DNA from 3 places in the Streptomyces sp. NPDC020958 genome. Region 1 is predicted to be linked to each of the others. Evidence: riboswitches for the same ligand, from Rfam matches in the RefSeq annotation. Region 1 holds a riboswitch; each other region holds the start of a gene.
The links. Region 1 has a riboswitch for S-adenosylmethionine ahead of ACZ3KP_RS04975 (putative leader peptide). Riboswitches for the same ligand answer to the same signal wherever they lie in the genome.
Positions count from the first base shown of each region.

Region 2: another riboswitch for S-adenosylmethionine. It lies ahead of ACZ3KP_RS01300 (amino acid ABC transporter permease); the one in region 1 lies ahead of ACZ3KP_RS04975 (putative leader peptide).
Region 3: another riboswitch for S-adenosylmethionine. It lies ahead of thrC (threonine synthase); the one in region 1 lies ahead of ACZ3KP_RS04975 (putative leader peptide).

Region 1 covers NZ_JBVHFU010000001.1:1,096,169-1,101,091, reverse strand. Annotated here, with positions in the region: gene ACZ3KP_RS04985 (hypothetical protein) at 1-343, opposite strand, end outside; gene ACZ3KP_RS04980 (DUF1684 domain-containing protein) at 793-1,617, shown strand; SAM riboswitch class IV at 1,746-1,859, shown strand; gene ACZ3KP_RS04975 (putative leader peptide) at 1,895-2,023, shown strand; gene ACZ3KP_RS04970 (ABC transporter substrate-binding protein) at 2,372-3,991, shown strand; gene ACZ3KP_RS04965 (ABC transporter permease) at 3,995-4,923, shown strand, end outside.
Region 2 covers NZ_JBVHFU010000001.1:275,734-280,656, forward strand. Annotated here, with positions in the region: gene ACZ3KP_RS01295 (glutathione S-transferase C-terminal domain-containing protein) at 196-1,059, shown strand; SAM riboswitch class IV at 1,137-1,248, shown strand; gene ACZ3KP_RS01300 (amino acid ABC transporter permease) at 1,631-2,611, shown strand; gene ACZ3KP_RS01305 (amino acid ABC transporter ATP-binding protein) at 2,608-3,396, shown strand; gene ACZ3KP_RS01310 (ABC transporter substrate-binding protein) at 3,462-4,487, shown strand; gene ACZ3KP_RS01315 (GNAT family N-acetyltransferase) at 4,538-4,923, shown strand, end outside.
Region 3 covers NZ_JBVHFU010000004.1:480,541-485,463, reverse strand. Annotated here, with positions in the region: gene ACZ3KP_RS16075 (alpha,alpha-trehalose-phosphate synthase (UDP-forming)) at 1-1,048, opposite strand, end outside; gene ACZ3KP_RS16070 (glucosyl-3-phosphoglycerate synthase) at 1,132-2,076, opposite strand; SAM riboswitch class I at 2,234-2,375, shown strand; gene thrC (threonine synthase) at 2,394-3,677, shown strand; gene ACZ3KP_RS16060 (MoaD/ThiS family protein) at 3,725-4,000, shown strand; gene ACZ3KP_RS16055 (cold-shock protein) at 4,470-4,673, shown strand.

The DNA.
Region 1 (4,923 bases):
GGGCGTGGAAGTCCCCGACCGGGCCGAGTGCGGCGTCCTCGTCGCCTATGAAGTCCGCCGACGGGGACTCGCCGTCCTCGTCGGCGCGCGCCGGCTGGACGCGGGCTTCCGGCCCGCGGCTGCGGAACCGGGCGGCCGCGAACCGCACCAGGGACATGTTCATCTCGATCAGCGTGTCGCGCGCGTACCGGTATTCGGGAGTGCCTTCCGCCGGCTGCGCCAGGCGGTCGAAGAACACCTCCGGCAGCTCCCGCGCGTCCTTCGGTGCGACCTCGGCAGGGGTCGCGATCTCCGGAACATCCGCCCTCTGCCCGGCGGCCTGCACGGTCGTCGTTCCCCTCATGCGCCCCTCCCGGTCGTCCGGCCTCGTCGGCACCGGTTCCTGGTCCCGCTAGGACGCGCTTACCCCCACCGCCCACGGCCATGCCCGAACGACGGCTCGGCGGATGCGGACGTGCCAGGTGTTCTTGACATCCGCCGGGGCGGCCGACGTACGGTGAACCGATCTGTTTCGGACGGGTGGAGGCCCCTGATGCGCGGACTCGGAGCGGCACCCAGGGGTGTGCGTTCCGCCGTGCGGCTGGTCACCCGTCGGCATGTGGACTTCTGCCGCACCTGCTCGGCCGTCTGTCCTCTTCCGCGCCGCTGACCCCTGCCCGGCCCGCGTCACCCGAGCTGCGAACCCGCCCTGACCGGTCCGGTCGCCGTGACGCCGCCTGCCCCGCGGACGTGGCCCACGCCGCCGTCTCCTCGACTTCCCCGTCGACGAACCCGACCCACGAAGGAGACCCCATGACCACCGAGGCCACCACGACGGACCTGCGGGCGTTCACCGAGGACTGGCTGGACTGGTACCGCGCCCAGGAGGCCCGGCTGGCCGACCCGCACGGTTTTCTGGCGATCACCGCCCTGCACTGGCTGGACGACCGGCCACAGCGCTTCCCCGACGCGCCCGGTGCCTGGCGCACCGGCCCCGACGGGGTGGTGGTCACCCTGGACGACGGAGAGGAACTGGTCGTCGGCGGGACGCCGGTGCGGGGAGAACACCGCTTCGGCGTGCTTCCGGAGCGCGGGGGCGTCGACGCGGTCTGGGGCGACGCCGTCATCGAGGTAGCCAAGCGCGGCGGGAACGACATCGTGCGCCCCCGGCACCCGGACGCGCCGCTGCGCACCGCCTTCACCGGCACCCCCGCCTACGCACCCGACCCGCGCTGGGCAGTGACCGGCCACTACGTCCCCTTCGACGAGCCGCGGCCGACCACCGTGGGCGCCGCGGTCGAGGGCCTCGAGCACGTCTACGACGCGCCGGGGCGGATCGAGTTCGAGCTGGCCGGGCGGCAGCTGTCCCTGACCGCGTTCCCCGGCCGCGATCCCGGCGGGCTGACGGTGCTGTTCACCGACGCGACCTCCGGGGTCACCACCTACGCCGCCAACCGGGTCCTGACGGTCGAACCGCCCGCCGCCGACGGCACGGTGGTGCTGGACTTCAACCGTGCCGCGAACCTGCCGTGCGCCTACACGGACCTGGCCACCTGCCCGCTGCCGCCGGCCGAGAACCGGCTGCCGGTGGCGGTCGAGGCCGGGCAGAAGATCCCCCGCGAACGCGGCGGGTCCTGAACCGGACGGAGGGGCCGCCCGGTCGGATGGCCGGACGTGTCCCGGCAGGTGAGACGTTCCGGCCTCGCGCGCCGAACGCCCCTGTGTGGCATTGACGTTCGACAAGTCGGCTCCGTAGCATCTCGATCGGCATTGAGTGTCAGCGTCAAGCCCTGGCTCGCTGACCGGCAACCCTCCCGCGCGGTGGGGTGCTCCAGGTGAAAGCCCGGCGGGATCACCGACGATCACCGCAAGCGCGTGGCCCCGGTGGCGGGGCCGGAGACGGGGAGGGACCGGTATGCACAGCGATCACGCGGCGGTCGCCTCCTGCGCCGGTGCCATGCCGTTCTCCCGTCTCTCCCGCCGACGCCACATCGACCTCAAGCGCTCGACCAGCTGCCTCTGTCGCACGACCAGTTGTCGCTGACGAGCAGGCCCCCGGTCCGCTGACAAGCCGTCGCCGACGAGCCCCCTGACCGGCCACCGCGCCGACCGGGACCGCCGCCGGGCACGGCCTCCCGGCTCCCGGCTCCCGGCTCCCGGCTCCCGGCTCCCGGCTCCCGGCTCCCGGCTCCCGGCTCCCGGCTCCCGCTTGACGGTCCGCTGCCCGCTCTCCCGCCACCGCGCCCGCTGGCGTCTTCCTGACCACCGCCTGATCAGCGCTTTCCCCCGCCGGTGCCGACCGGCCGGGTCGCACGTCCGTCCCCGCACGGCGTGCCGCGCTCCCGACGCCTGTCACCCGGTGCCAGGTGACACGAGTAGGAGAAAACCCTCCGTGACCGCACTTCCGGTATTCAGATCATCCCGTTGGGCGCCGCTGGCCGCCCTGCTGACCACCAGCGTGCTGCTGACCGCCTGTGGTTCGGGCGACGGCGGTTCCGGCGGCGCGAGCAGCCGGCCTAAGTCCGGCGGCACCCTGACCTTCGCGGTGGGTTCCGACTCCGGCTGCGTGGATCCGCAGCAGGTCGGCAGCAACGACACCATCTACTCGGTCCGTCAGATCGTGGACTCGCTGACCGACCAGGACCCGAAGACGGGCAAGATCGTGCCGTGGCTGGCCAGGAGCTGGGACATCAACTCCGACGCCACCCGGTTCACGTTCCACCTGCGCTCGGGCGTCACCTTCAGCGACGGGTCGAAGCTGACCGCGCAGGTGGTCAAGGACAACTTCGACGCGGTGCCGAAGCTCGGCGCCCTGGGCACCCTGGCCCAGGGTTACCTCAACGGTGTCAAGAGCACCACCGCGGTCGACCCGCTCACCGTGCAGGTGACCTTCGCACAGCCCAACGCGCAGTTCCTGCAGGCGACTTCGACCCACTCACTGGGCATCGAGTCGTCCGCGAGCGTGCACCGCACCCCGCAGCAGAAGTGCAGTGACGGGGTGGTGGGATCCGGGCCGTTCGTGCTGAAGGGCTACGTGCAGAACCAGTCGATCACCCTGGCCAGGCGGACCGGGTACGCCTGGGGATCCAGTCTGTGGGCCAAAAAGGGCGAGGCCTACCTGGACAAGCTGGTCTTCAAGGTGGTGCCGGAGGCAGGCGTACGCGCCGGCAGCCTCCAGTCCGGGCAGGTCGACGCGATCAGCAGCGTCGGCAGGGCCAACGAGGCAGCGCTCAAGGGCGGCCAGGTCACGCTCGCCCGCCGGGCCAACCCCGGGGTGGTGTTCGGTCTGGGCCTCAACAACGCCAGTCCCCTGCTGAAGGACGCCAGGGTGCGGCAGGCACTCCAGGTCACGGTCGACCGCAAGCAGATCGCCGACACCGTCTTCCCGACCGGCACCCGGCCGGCCAGCAGCGTCCTGGCGCACACCACCCCTGACTACACCGACCTGTCCACGGATCTGTCCACGGACCCGGCCAAGGCGAAGTCCCTGCTGGACCAGGCCGGTTGGAGGACGGGCGGTGACGGCGTCCGCACCAAGGGCGGCAGGAAGCTGAGCCTGACCATCACCTGGTTCCCCAACGCGGCCACCAACCAGCCCGCGTTGGAACTGGTCCAGCAGCAGCTGAAGGCCGTCGGGATCGACGTGGTGCTCAAGCAGCTCCCGGTCACCCAGTTCGCGACGACCCTGCAGGCCGGTGACTTCGACGTCGTGTGGGGCAACGTGACCCGGTCCGACCCGGACATCCTGCGCACCTCGTTCTCCACACGGCTGGCCAACTTCTACCACCTGCCCGCCAGTTCGCTGGACACCGTGCTGTCCCGGCAGGCCGCGACGACCGATGCCGTCAAGCGCGCGAAGCTGGTCGCCGAGGCGCAGCGGCTGATCGTCCAGAACGCGTACGACATACCCGTGGTCGAGTTGCAGACCCAACTGGGCGTGTCCACGAAGGTGCACGACCTGGAATTCGACTCGGGCAGCCGGATCCAGCTGCACGACACCTGGATCGGCTAGCCCGTGCGCCGCTATGTGATCAAACGGCTCGCGCAGGCGGTCGGGGTGCTGTGGGCGGCCTACACGGTGTCGTTCCTGGTGCTGGACTTCCTGCCCGGTGACCCGGTCTCGGCGATGGCCGGCGCCGGGATGGACTCGGGCCAGGTCGACCCGGCCCAGCTCGCGGCGCTGCGGCACGAGTACGGCTTCGACAAGCCGGTCCTCGTGCAGTACGCCGAGTACCTCGGGCGGGCGGTGCGCGGGGACTTCGGCGACGCCGTCTCCAGCGGCCGTCCGGTCACCTCCGTCATCGGCGCCGCGCTGCCGGGGACGCTCCAGCTCACGGGGGCCGCGCTGCTGCTCGCGGTGGTGTTCGGCGGCGGACTCGCGGTGGTGGCGACGTACACCTCGCAGCGGTGGTTGCGGCAGCTGTTGCTGTCGCTGCCCCCGCTGGGGGTGTCGGTGCCCACCTTCTGGGTGGGGCTGCTGCTGGTCGAGGCGTTCTCGTTCCGGCTGCACTGGTTCCCCGCGTTCGGCAACGACGGGCTGCGGGGCCTGGTGCTGCCGGCGCTGACGCTGGCCGTGCCGACCGGGGCGCTGGTCGCCCAGGTGCTGGCCAAGAGTCTGCTCACGGCGCTGGACCAGGCCTATGTGGAGACCGCCCGGGCCAAGGGCGCCGGACGCCCGCGGGTGCATCTGCGGCATGCGCTGCGCAACGCGTCACTGCCCGCGCTCACGGTCGTCGGGCTGCTGGTCGGGCAGCTGGTCGCCGGTTCGGTCGTCGTGGAGACGGTGTTCTCCCGGGACGGCCTCGGCCGGGTGACCGCGGCGGCCGTGACCGCCCAGGACATCCCGCTGGTGCAGGGGGTGGTGGTGTTCGGCGCGCTGATCTTCGTGGCGACGAACCTGGTCGTCGACCTCGTCTACCCGCTGCTGGATCCCCGGATCGTGGT
Region 2 (4,923 bases), 820 kb from region 1:
GCGACCCGGCCCGACCGTCCGCGCCTTCGGCGGCCAGGCCCACCGCGCGTTCGCGGCCCGCTCCGCCCCGCCCTCCGGCGCACGGCGCCACCCCCGCCCTCCACAGCCAGCCCCGCCCCGCCCGCCCCCTGCCCCGACCGCCCGATGAACGCTTCCGCCGCGCGTACGTCCACGCGCCCGTACCAGGGGAGACGCATGTCCATCACTCCGCTCACCGCCCTGCCGTCCGTCCGCACCGCCCCCGCCTTCCGGGGACGCATCGGACGGGACGCGCGCAGCGGCCACTACGCCGTGCCGGGCCGCTACCGGCTCCACCTCGCCACCGCCTGTCCCGACGGCCTCCGCATCGCCGTCGGCCACAGTCTGCTGGCCCTGGACGGCTGTTGTCCGGTCACCTTCCTGCCCGCGGTCCCGGACTGCCCCGACGGCAGCCACACGGCACTGCGCCCGCTGTACGAGGCCAGCGCCCACCGCTACTCGGCACCGGCCCTGGCGCCGGTGCTGAGCGACGACTGGTCGGGCCGGATCGTCTCCACCCACAGCCGGGACATCCTGCGCGACCTCGACCGCCACTTCGGCGACGGCGTCACGCGCCTGTACCCGTGCGGTGCCGAGGCCGAGATCGAGGCCGTCGAGCGGCTGTGCGCCGAGGACGTCGAACAGGCCGCGCAGCGCGCCGGGCAGGAGGGCGGCGACCCGCGGGCGCTGGAGACCCTGCTCGCCGCGCTGGGCGAGCTGGAACACCGGCTGACCGGCGTCGAGTTCCTGGTCGGCGGTCGACTGACCGCAGCCGACGTCGAGTTGTGGGTGACCCTGGTGCAGCTGGACACCGTGCACCGCAACCACCTGGACGCCTCCGCCGTGCACCGCATCGCCGACCACCCGGTGCTGTGGGCCTACGCCCGGCGGCTGGCCGCGCACCCGGCCTTCGGCGCCCACCTCGACCTCGACGGCATCGCCCGCCGCCACCACGGCCGTTGCCAGGGACTGGAAGCCGCCGGCGCGGCCGTCCAGATCCTGGACTGGGCCGGGCATGCGGCGGACGCTTCCCGCAGGTGAGAGCGGCCTGAACCGTCCCGCCAACTGGACAGGCGTTGACATTCGTTCGGGCGGCTGCCTAACTTACGGACCAGAACGGTCAAGAGCGTCAGCATCAAGCCCTGGCTAGCTGACCGGCAACCCTCGCACCGCGGTGGGGTGCCCCAGGTGACGACCCGACCGAATGACGACGTTCGGTAAGCGCGCGGCCCACGGGCCACCAAGTGACAGGTGACGGACATGTACGCAGCTTCCAGCACGGCCCCGCGCCGCGCCCAGGGCTGCGTACAGCCGTACCCGAGCCCGCTCGTCGCCGACCGCGCCGTCGACCTGCTCCGTGTCAACAGCGCCCTGTGTAGCGCGTGTACCGCACCGGGCTGTGCCCGCTGTCGGGTCTGACCAGGCCTTTCCGCCCAGTCCCGCAGCTTCGCGCCTCAGCGTTCCTGACGAAAGCACCGGCCGTCCGGTGTGACGCCGTCCGCCCAGCCCCCGTGTCCCGCGCGCCCCCGTGCCCCGTGCCGTGCCCGAACACGGCCCGGTGCCGCGTACCCGGCCGTGGCATCCGGGGTGTCCGACTCCGCCGGAGCCCGCCATGAGTGAACCCCCAGGCGCCACCCTCGCCCCCGAGGCGCCGTCCGCCGCCGACGAACCGTCAAAGCCCCTTACAGCACAGCGTGTTCTGCCACTGCGCAAGCCAGGACGGTGGATCGCCACCGCCGTCGTCCTGGTCCTGGTCGCCCAGTTCGTCCACGGACTGGTGACCAACCCCTTCTACCAGTGGGACCGCTGGGGCTACTGGTTCCTGCGGCCGACCATCCTCGACGGGCTGGTCATCACCCTCGAAGTCACCGCCTACAGCGCGGTGCTGGGCCTCCTCGGCGGCGTCCTGCTCGCGCTGGCCCGGCTCTCCAAGAGCCCGGTGCTGCGCGCGGTCAGCTGGACCTACGTGTGGGCGCTGCGCTCCATACCGCTCATCGTCGTCCTGCTCTTCCTCTACAACTTCAGCGCCCTCTACAAGACGTTGAGCGTCGGCGTCCCCTTCGGGCCGGCCTTCTTCTCCTTCGACGAGTCGAAGCTCGCCACCGACATGGTCATCGCCGTCATCGGCCTCAGCCTCAACGAGGCGGCCTACGCGGCCGAGGTGGTCCGCGGCGGCATCCTCTCGGTGGACCAGGGCCAGCACGAGGCGGCCGCCGCGCTCGGACTGCCCAAGGGCTACCAGTTCCGGAGGATCGTCTTCCCGCAGGCGCTCAGGTCGATCATCCCGAACTACGTCAACCAGCTCATCGGCCTCATCAAGAGCACCTCGCTGGTCTTCTACGTCTCCCTGCTCGACCTCTTCGGCACCGCCCAGAGCATGGGCTCCACCTACCCCGGCGACATCGTGCCGCTGCTGCTGGTGGTCACCGTCTGGTACCTGATCCTCACCAGCGTCGTCTCCGTGATCCAGTTCTACGTCGAGCGGTACTACGCCCGGGGCGCCACCCGCTCGCTGCCGCCGACCCCCGTGCAGAAACTGCGGGCCGGCCTGACCGACCTGCGCGCCCGCATCCGCCGGGAGGCCGCCGTATGAGCATCACCGACACCGTGCAGACGGTCCCCGCCGCCCTGGAGATCCACGACGTCCACAAGTGGTACGGCGCCCACCGCGTCCTCGACGGCGTCGACCTGACCATCCGCCCCGGCGAGGTCACCGTCATCCTCGGCCCGTCCGGATCCGGCAAGTCCACGCTCCTGAGGGTCATCAACCACCTGGAGAAGCCCGAGATCGGCTACGTCAGCATCAACGACGAGCTGATCGGGGTGAAACGGCAGGGCGAGAGGCTCAAGGAGCTGAGCGAGCGCGCCATCCTGGCCCAGCGCGGCCGGATCGGCTTCGTCTTCCAGAACTTCAACCTCTTCCCGCACCTGACCGTGCTGGACAACGTGGCCGCCGCCCCCGTCGCCACCGGGAAGCTGACCAAGCCCGAGGCCCAGGCGCTGGCCAAGGAACTGCTCGAACGCGTCGGCCTCGGCGAACGCGTCGGCGCCTACCCGCGGCAGCTGTCCGGCGGCCAGCAGCAGCGCGTCGCCATCGCCCGCGCCCTCGCCCTGCGTCCCGGCGTCATCCTCTTCGACGAGCCCACCTCCGCCCTCGACCCCGAGCTGGTCGGGGAGGTCCTCTCCGTCATCAAGGACCTGGCCACCAGCGGCACCACCCTCGTCATCGTCACCCACGAGATCGGCTTCGCCCGCGAGATCGCCGACCGGGTGGTCTTCATCGACGGCGGCAGGATCGTCGAGCAGGGGCCGCCCTCCGAGGTCCTCGACAAGCCGCGGCACGAGCGGACCAGGGACTTCCTCAGCAAGGTCCTCTGAACCGCCGCACCACAGACCTCCCCCCACGCCCTCACCCTCATCACCGGCACCGACAAGGAACGGCCATGTCTACCCACTTCACCCGACGCAGCCTGATCAGAGGCATCACCGCGGCCACCGCCGTCGCCTCCCTCGCCACCGGGCTCGCCGCCTGCGGGGGCGACAGCGACGCGGCCACCACCACCGACAACGCCAAGTCCGGCGAGGTCGTCGTGGGCCAGGTCTCCAACGGCGCCGCCACCCAGACCACCATCAAGGTCTCCGAGGTCAAGTCCGTCAGCGCCGAACTGCCCGCCGCGGTCAAGAAGAGCGGCACCCTGAAGATCGGCATCGGCGCCCTGCCCGCCGGCTTCCCGCCCCTGGCCTTCACCGGAAGCGACCAGAAGACCCTGACCGGCTCCGAGCCTGACCTCGGCCGCCTGGTCGCCGCGGTCCTCGGACTCAAGCCCGAGGTCCAGAACTCCACCTGGGAGAACCTCTTCGTCGGCATCGACAGCGGCAAGGTCGACGTGGCCTTCTCCAACGTCACCGACACCGAGGAGCGCAAGAAGAAGTACGAGTTCGCGTCCTACCGGCAGGACAACCTCGCCTTCCTCGTGCCGAAGAAGAGCACCTGGAACTTCGACGGCAACTACGAGAACCTCGCCGGCAAGACGATCGCCGTCGGCTCCGGCACCAACCAGGAGAAGATCCTCCTGGAGTGGCAGGCGAAGCTCGCCAAGGAGGGCAAGAAGGTCACCGTCAAGCACTTCCAGGACAGCAACAGCACCTTCCTGGCGCTCGACAGCGGAAAGATCGACGCCTCCTTCGGCCCCAACCCCGGCTTCGCCTACCACAACAAGCAGACCGCCGGTAAGCCCAACGCCACCCGCACCGCGGGCACCTTCTCCGGCGCCGGCGCCGGCCTCCAGGGCCTGATCGCGGCCACCGCGAAGAAGGACAGCGGCCTCGCCAAGCCCCTCGCGGACGCCATCAACCACCTGATCAAGAACGGTCAGTACGCGCAGTGGCTCAAGGCCTACAACCTCTCCGACGAGGCCGTCGCCAAGTCCGAGGTCAACCCGCCCGGACTGCCGCTCGACAACTCGTGACCGCCCGCACCAGCACGCCCGCCGGCTTACCGGGAAAGGACCCCGCCTCCGTGACCGTCCAGACCGGCTTCCGCGGAGGCGGAGCCCCCCTCGCACCCGACACCGCACCGCTCGACAACGCCGTCTGGTCCGCCCTCACCGGCCCGCACGCCCACTTCGCCGAGCGGGTCGGCGCGGCCGCCCGCTACCCCGACGACGTCTACGCCTACGCGGCCCTCGCCGACGCCGCCGACCCCGCCGCCTGGACCGACCTGCTCACGCTCGTCGGCCCCGGAACGACCGTGAAGATCAAGCCGGTCGAGCAGGCACCGCCCGGCTGGGAGGTGGTCGGCGGCGGCCGGGGCGTCCAGTTCGTGGCCACCGCGCTGCGGGCCGAGCCCGCCCCGGAGGCGGTACGGCTCGGCCCGGCCGACGTGCCCGAGATGCTGGACCTGGT
Region 3 (4,923 bases), on a different contig from region 1:
CCGAGTTGATCTCGTCCGCGACCCGCTGCACCTCTGCCGTGTAGTCCCGGTAGACGGCGAGGTCCTGCCGCGAGGGGTAGGCGAACGCGACGTGCACCACCCGCTCCCGCCACTCGGGACGGTCGTCGAGCAGCTGCCGGTAGGCGAGCAGCCCGCGCACGATGTTCTTCGACAGCTCGGTCCGGTCGACCCGGACGATGGTCTTGCGGCCCTCCCCGATCTCCTCCCGGAGGGCCGCCATCCGCTCGTCCACGTCCCGCTCGTGCGCCCGCTTGCGCAGGAAGTCGGCGTCGGCGCCCAGGCCGTGCACCCCGATCCGGGTGTCCGACGAGGAGGGGATCCCCGGGCCCAGCACCGTGTGACAGCAGGCCACGAACGCGTCCGCCCAGCGGCGGGTCAGGAACGCCGCGTGGTCGGCGCCGAGGATCCCGCTCAGCAGCTCCGCCGCGATGTCGTCGGGGAGCAGCCGGAAGTAGTCCGGCGGTGCCCACGGGGTGTGCGAGAAGTGACCGATCCGCAGGTCGGGCCGCAGCTGCCGCAGCATCCGGGGCGCGAGCGCCAGGTGGTAGTCCTGGATCACCACCACCGCGCCGTCGCCCGCCTCCTCGGCCAGCGCCTCGGCGAACGCGCGGTTGTAGGCCCGGTACGACTCCCACTGGCGCCGGAACTCCGCGTCGAAGACCGGTTCCAGCGGGGTCTGGTAGAGCATGTGGTGGACGAACCACAGCACCGAGTTCGCGATGCCGTTGTACGCGTCCGAGAACACGCCCGGTTCGATGTCGAGCATCCGGACCCGCTGGCCCCCGGTGTCCGCCTCCGGCAGCAGGCCGCCCCCGGCCCGCCGGACCGCCTCGCGGTCACCGTCGCTCAGCGCGGCGCACACCCACACCGCGTTCGCGTCCGGCCCGATGGCCGAGAGCCCCGAGACCAGCCCGCCGCCGCCGCGTTTGGCACGCAGGGCGCGGTCCGCGTCGTCAGGGTGCACCTCGTACGAAACCGGGCCGCGGTTGGACGCGACCAGCACCTCTGCACTGCCGGTGGAAGCCATGGGGGAAGCCATACGCCTCAACCTAGCCCGGCTTGTAAACGCTCAAACGTACGGCCACGCCCGACGGGCGAACGTGTACCAGGTCAGGCCACCCGGCGGTCGGCGTACTCCGCGATCTCCACCATCGGCGGGCGTTCCTCCGTGTCCACGGAGTAGGTGCGGGGTTCGAAGCCGTCCTCGCCGCGTTCGAACTGGGTCAGGGACGGGCGGATCAGATGGCCGCGGGCCAGCCGCAGCTGGGCCGTGCGGTAGATCGCGGCGGACATCCGGCCGAGGGCCTGGCCGTCCTGGTGGCGGTGCTTGCGCACCCCGACGTCCACCTGGGCGAGCGCGTCCAGGCCGACCAGGTGCAGGGCGTCCACCAGCATGCCCAGCTCCACGCCGTAGCCGACCGGGAAGGGGAGCTGCTCCAGCAGGGTGCGGCGGGCCGCGTACTCGCCGCCGAGCGGCTGCACGAACCCGGCCAGCTGCGGCCAGTGCATGTTCAGCAGGGGGCGGGCCATCAGCTCGGTGACCCGGCCGCCCTGGCCCGCCGCGCCGGCGAGCGGGCGGTCGTACATCGCCTTGACCAGGTGCACGTCCGGGTCGGTCAGCAGCGGGCCGACGATGCCGGTGACGAAGTCGGAGGAGAAGTCCTTCAGGTCGGCGTCGACGAAGCAGATGACGTCCCCGCCGGTGACGAGCAGGGAGCGCCACAGGACCTCGCCCTTGCCGGGGACGGCGGGGATGCGGGGGAGGATCGTGTCACGGTGGACGACCCGGGCGCCCGCCGCCGCGGCCACCGCCGCCGTGCGGTCGGTGGAGCCCGAGTCGACGACCACGATCTCGTCGACGAGCGGCACCTGCCGCATCAGGTCGTGACGGATGACCGCGACGATGTCGCCGACCGTCTCCTCCTCGTTGAGCGCGGGCAGCACGACGGAGACGGACTGACCGGTGCGCTGCTTGGCGGCGAGTATCCGGTGCAGCGGACGGTCGGTCACGGACCAGGAGCGGGTGGCCAGCCAGCGCTCGGCTTCTTCCAGCACAGTCAGCGGCTCCTCACTGTCACGGTCACACTGCGGGGTGTGATCCATCTCGCGGTACGGACGACTATCTCAACTGTCCTGGCCTTCGGTTACAGTCTTGAACAACGCGCGTGACCATCGCATGTCCTGGGGTCACCGTGCGTTGACAACCGAATACAGCTCATCCAGAGGGGCAGAGGGAAACGGCCCGATGAAGCCCCGGCAACCCTCCAGCCGGTCTCGTGTTCACAGCGAGGCTCCCGGCTAGGGAAGGTGCCAAATCCGTCTCACGGCGAGATGCGCCGTGAGGAAGATGAGGAGAAAGGGCCTCGCCTCACATGGCTGCGCAGACTGTTGCAACCGCTTCCCCGAAGACCGTGGACCTCGGCCCCGCCGCCGCGCTGTCCTGCCGCGAGTGCGGCCACCGCGTGCCGCTCGGCCCGGTGTTCGCCTGCGAGGAGTGTTTCGGCCCGCTGGAGATCGCGTACGACTTCTCGGGCTACGACACCGAGGAGCTCCGCAAGCGGATCGAGGCGGGACCCGCGAACATCTGGCGCTACGCGCCGCTGCTGCCCGTCCCCGCGGACGTGGCGACCAAGCCGAACATCAACCCGGGCTGGACCAAGCTCGTCCAGGCCGACAACCTGGCCAAGGAGCTCGGCGTCACCGGCGGGCTGTACGTGAAGGACGACTCGGGCAACCCGACGCACTCCTTCAAGGACCGCGTCGTCGCCCAGGCCGTCGAGGCCGCCCGTGCCTTCGGCTACACCACGCTCTCCTGCTCCTCCACCGGCAACCTGGCCGGTGCCGTCGGCGCCGCCGCGGCCCGGGCCGGCTTCCGCTCCTGCGTGTTCATCCCGCACGACCTGGAGCAGGGCAAGGTCGTCATGGCCGCGATCTACGGCGGCGAGCTCGTCGGCATCGAGGGCAACTACGACGACGTGAACCGTTTCTGCTCCGAGCTGATCGGCGACCCGGCCGGCGAGGGCTGGGGCTTCGTCAACGTCAACCTGCGGCCGTACTACGCCGAGGGCTCCAAGACGCTCGCGTACGAGATCTGCGAGCAGCTCGGCTGGCGGCTCCCGGACCAGCTGGTCGTCCCGATCGCCTCCGGCTCCCAGCTCACGAAGATCGACAAGGGGCTGCAGGAGCTGATCAAGCTCGGGCTCGTCGAGGACAAGCCGTACAAGATCTTCGGTGCGCAGGCGGAGGGCTGCTCGCCGGTGTCGACCGCCTACAAGGCGGGTCACGACGTGGTCCGGCCGCAGAAGCCGAACACCATCGCCAAGTCCCTCGCCATCGGCAACCCGGCCGACGGCCCGTACGTCCTCGACATCGCGCGGCGCACCGGCGGCGCGGTGGAGGACGTCGACGACGAGCAGGTCGTCGACGCCATCAAGCTGCTCGCGCGGACCGAGGGCATCTTCGCGGAGACCGCGGGCGGGGTGACGGTCGGCGTCACCAGGAAGCTCATCGAGAACGGGCTCATCGATCCGGCGAAGTCGATCGTCGTCCTCAACACGGGTGACGGACTGAAGACACTGGACGCGGTCGCGGGTACGGGACTCACCGCGACCATCCGCCCGAATCTCGAGTCTTTCCACGAGGCCGGGCTCGCCTGAGCCGACCGCACAGAACCAGGGCGTTGCCCGGACCGGAGGTCTAGACAGTGAGCGTCACCGTTCGCATCCCCACCATCCTGCGTACCTACACCGGCGGCCGGGCCGAGGTCGCCGCGGAAGGCGCCAACCTCGGCGAGGTCATCGCCGACCTGGAGAAGAACCACACCGGGATCGCCGCCCGCGTTCTCGACGACCAGGGCAAGCTGCGCCGGTTCGTCAATGTGTACGTCAATGACGACGACGTGCGATTCGAGCAGGGCCTGGAGACGGTCACGCCGGACGGCGCCGGCGTCTCCATCATCCCGGCCGTCGCCGGTGGCTGAGCCGCCGACCCGCCTGACGTGATGGCCGAATGACCGAACATTACCTTCGGTAACAGGAATCACGGGTTGTGAATGGGATTGCCCCCTCCGCGAGAGAAGCGGAGGGGGCAATTCTGTGTGGTTGAGCGCGGTACAGTTGGGGAACACGGTCCCGATCACCGGGGCGCGGGCCCTGTTATTGGATACCGCTGGCCTGCCAAGAAGTAGCCAAAGTGTGCCGGTCATATGCGGCTTTCGTGGCTTTTATGGGGCCCGACTTGCCCTGAATTCAACCGAATTCTCGCTACATTCCGGACCCTTCCCGCCCAGAATTCTCGTCCGATTGACCTGTTGCAGACGGCAGTTGGACAGATACATTCAGCCGCGGTCGACGCGTTCCGGCGCACGCCCCCAACCAATGGGGGGTGAGGTCTGACCCGGATCCGCGAAGTGTGGATCTGTGCAAGGGCCAGTAATAGGGGAGTTAGGCATGGCTCAGGGCACCGTCAAATGGTTCAACGCGGAGAAGGGGTACGGCTTCATCGCGGTCGACGGTGGTGCGGACGTGTTCGTCCACTACAGCGCGATTCAGATGGACGGCTACCGCACCCTGGAAGAGGGCCAGCGGGTCGAGTTCGAGATCTCGCAGGGTCAGAAGGGCCCGCAGGCCGACATGGTTCGCGTCACCGCCTGAAACGGCACACACGAGGAAGGGCCCGCTCCCGTCAGGGGGCGGGCCCTTCGCCGTGTCCCGGAGGGCGCCGGTCCGGGCCCCGGAGGGCGCCGCCCGGGTGTTCGCGGGCGGCTGAGCGCGCCGCCCGATACCCGGGAGGCGCTTGCACTCGCCTAGGCCGAGTGCTAATCATTGCGTTAGCACTCTGAAGGTGAGAGTGACAAAGAAGGACCGGGTCGGTGAGGCCCGCAGGCCGGGTGGGGCAAGGAAC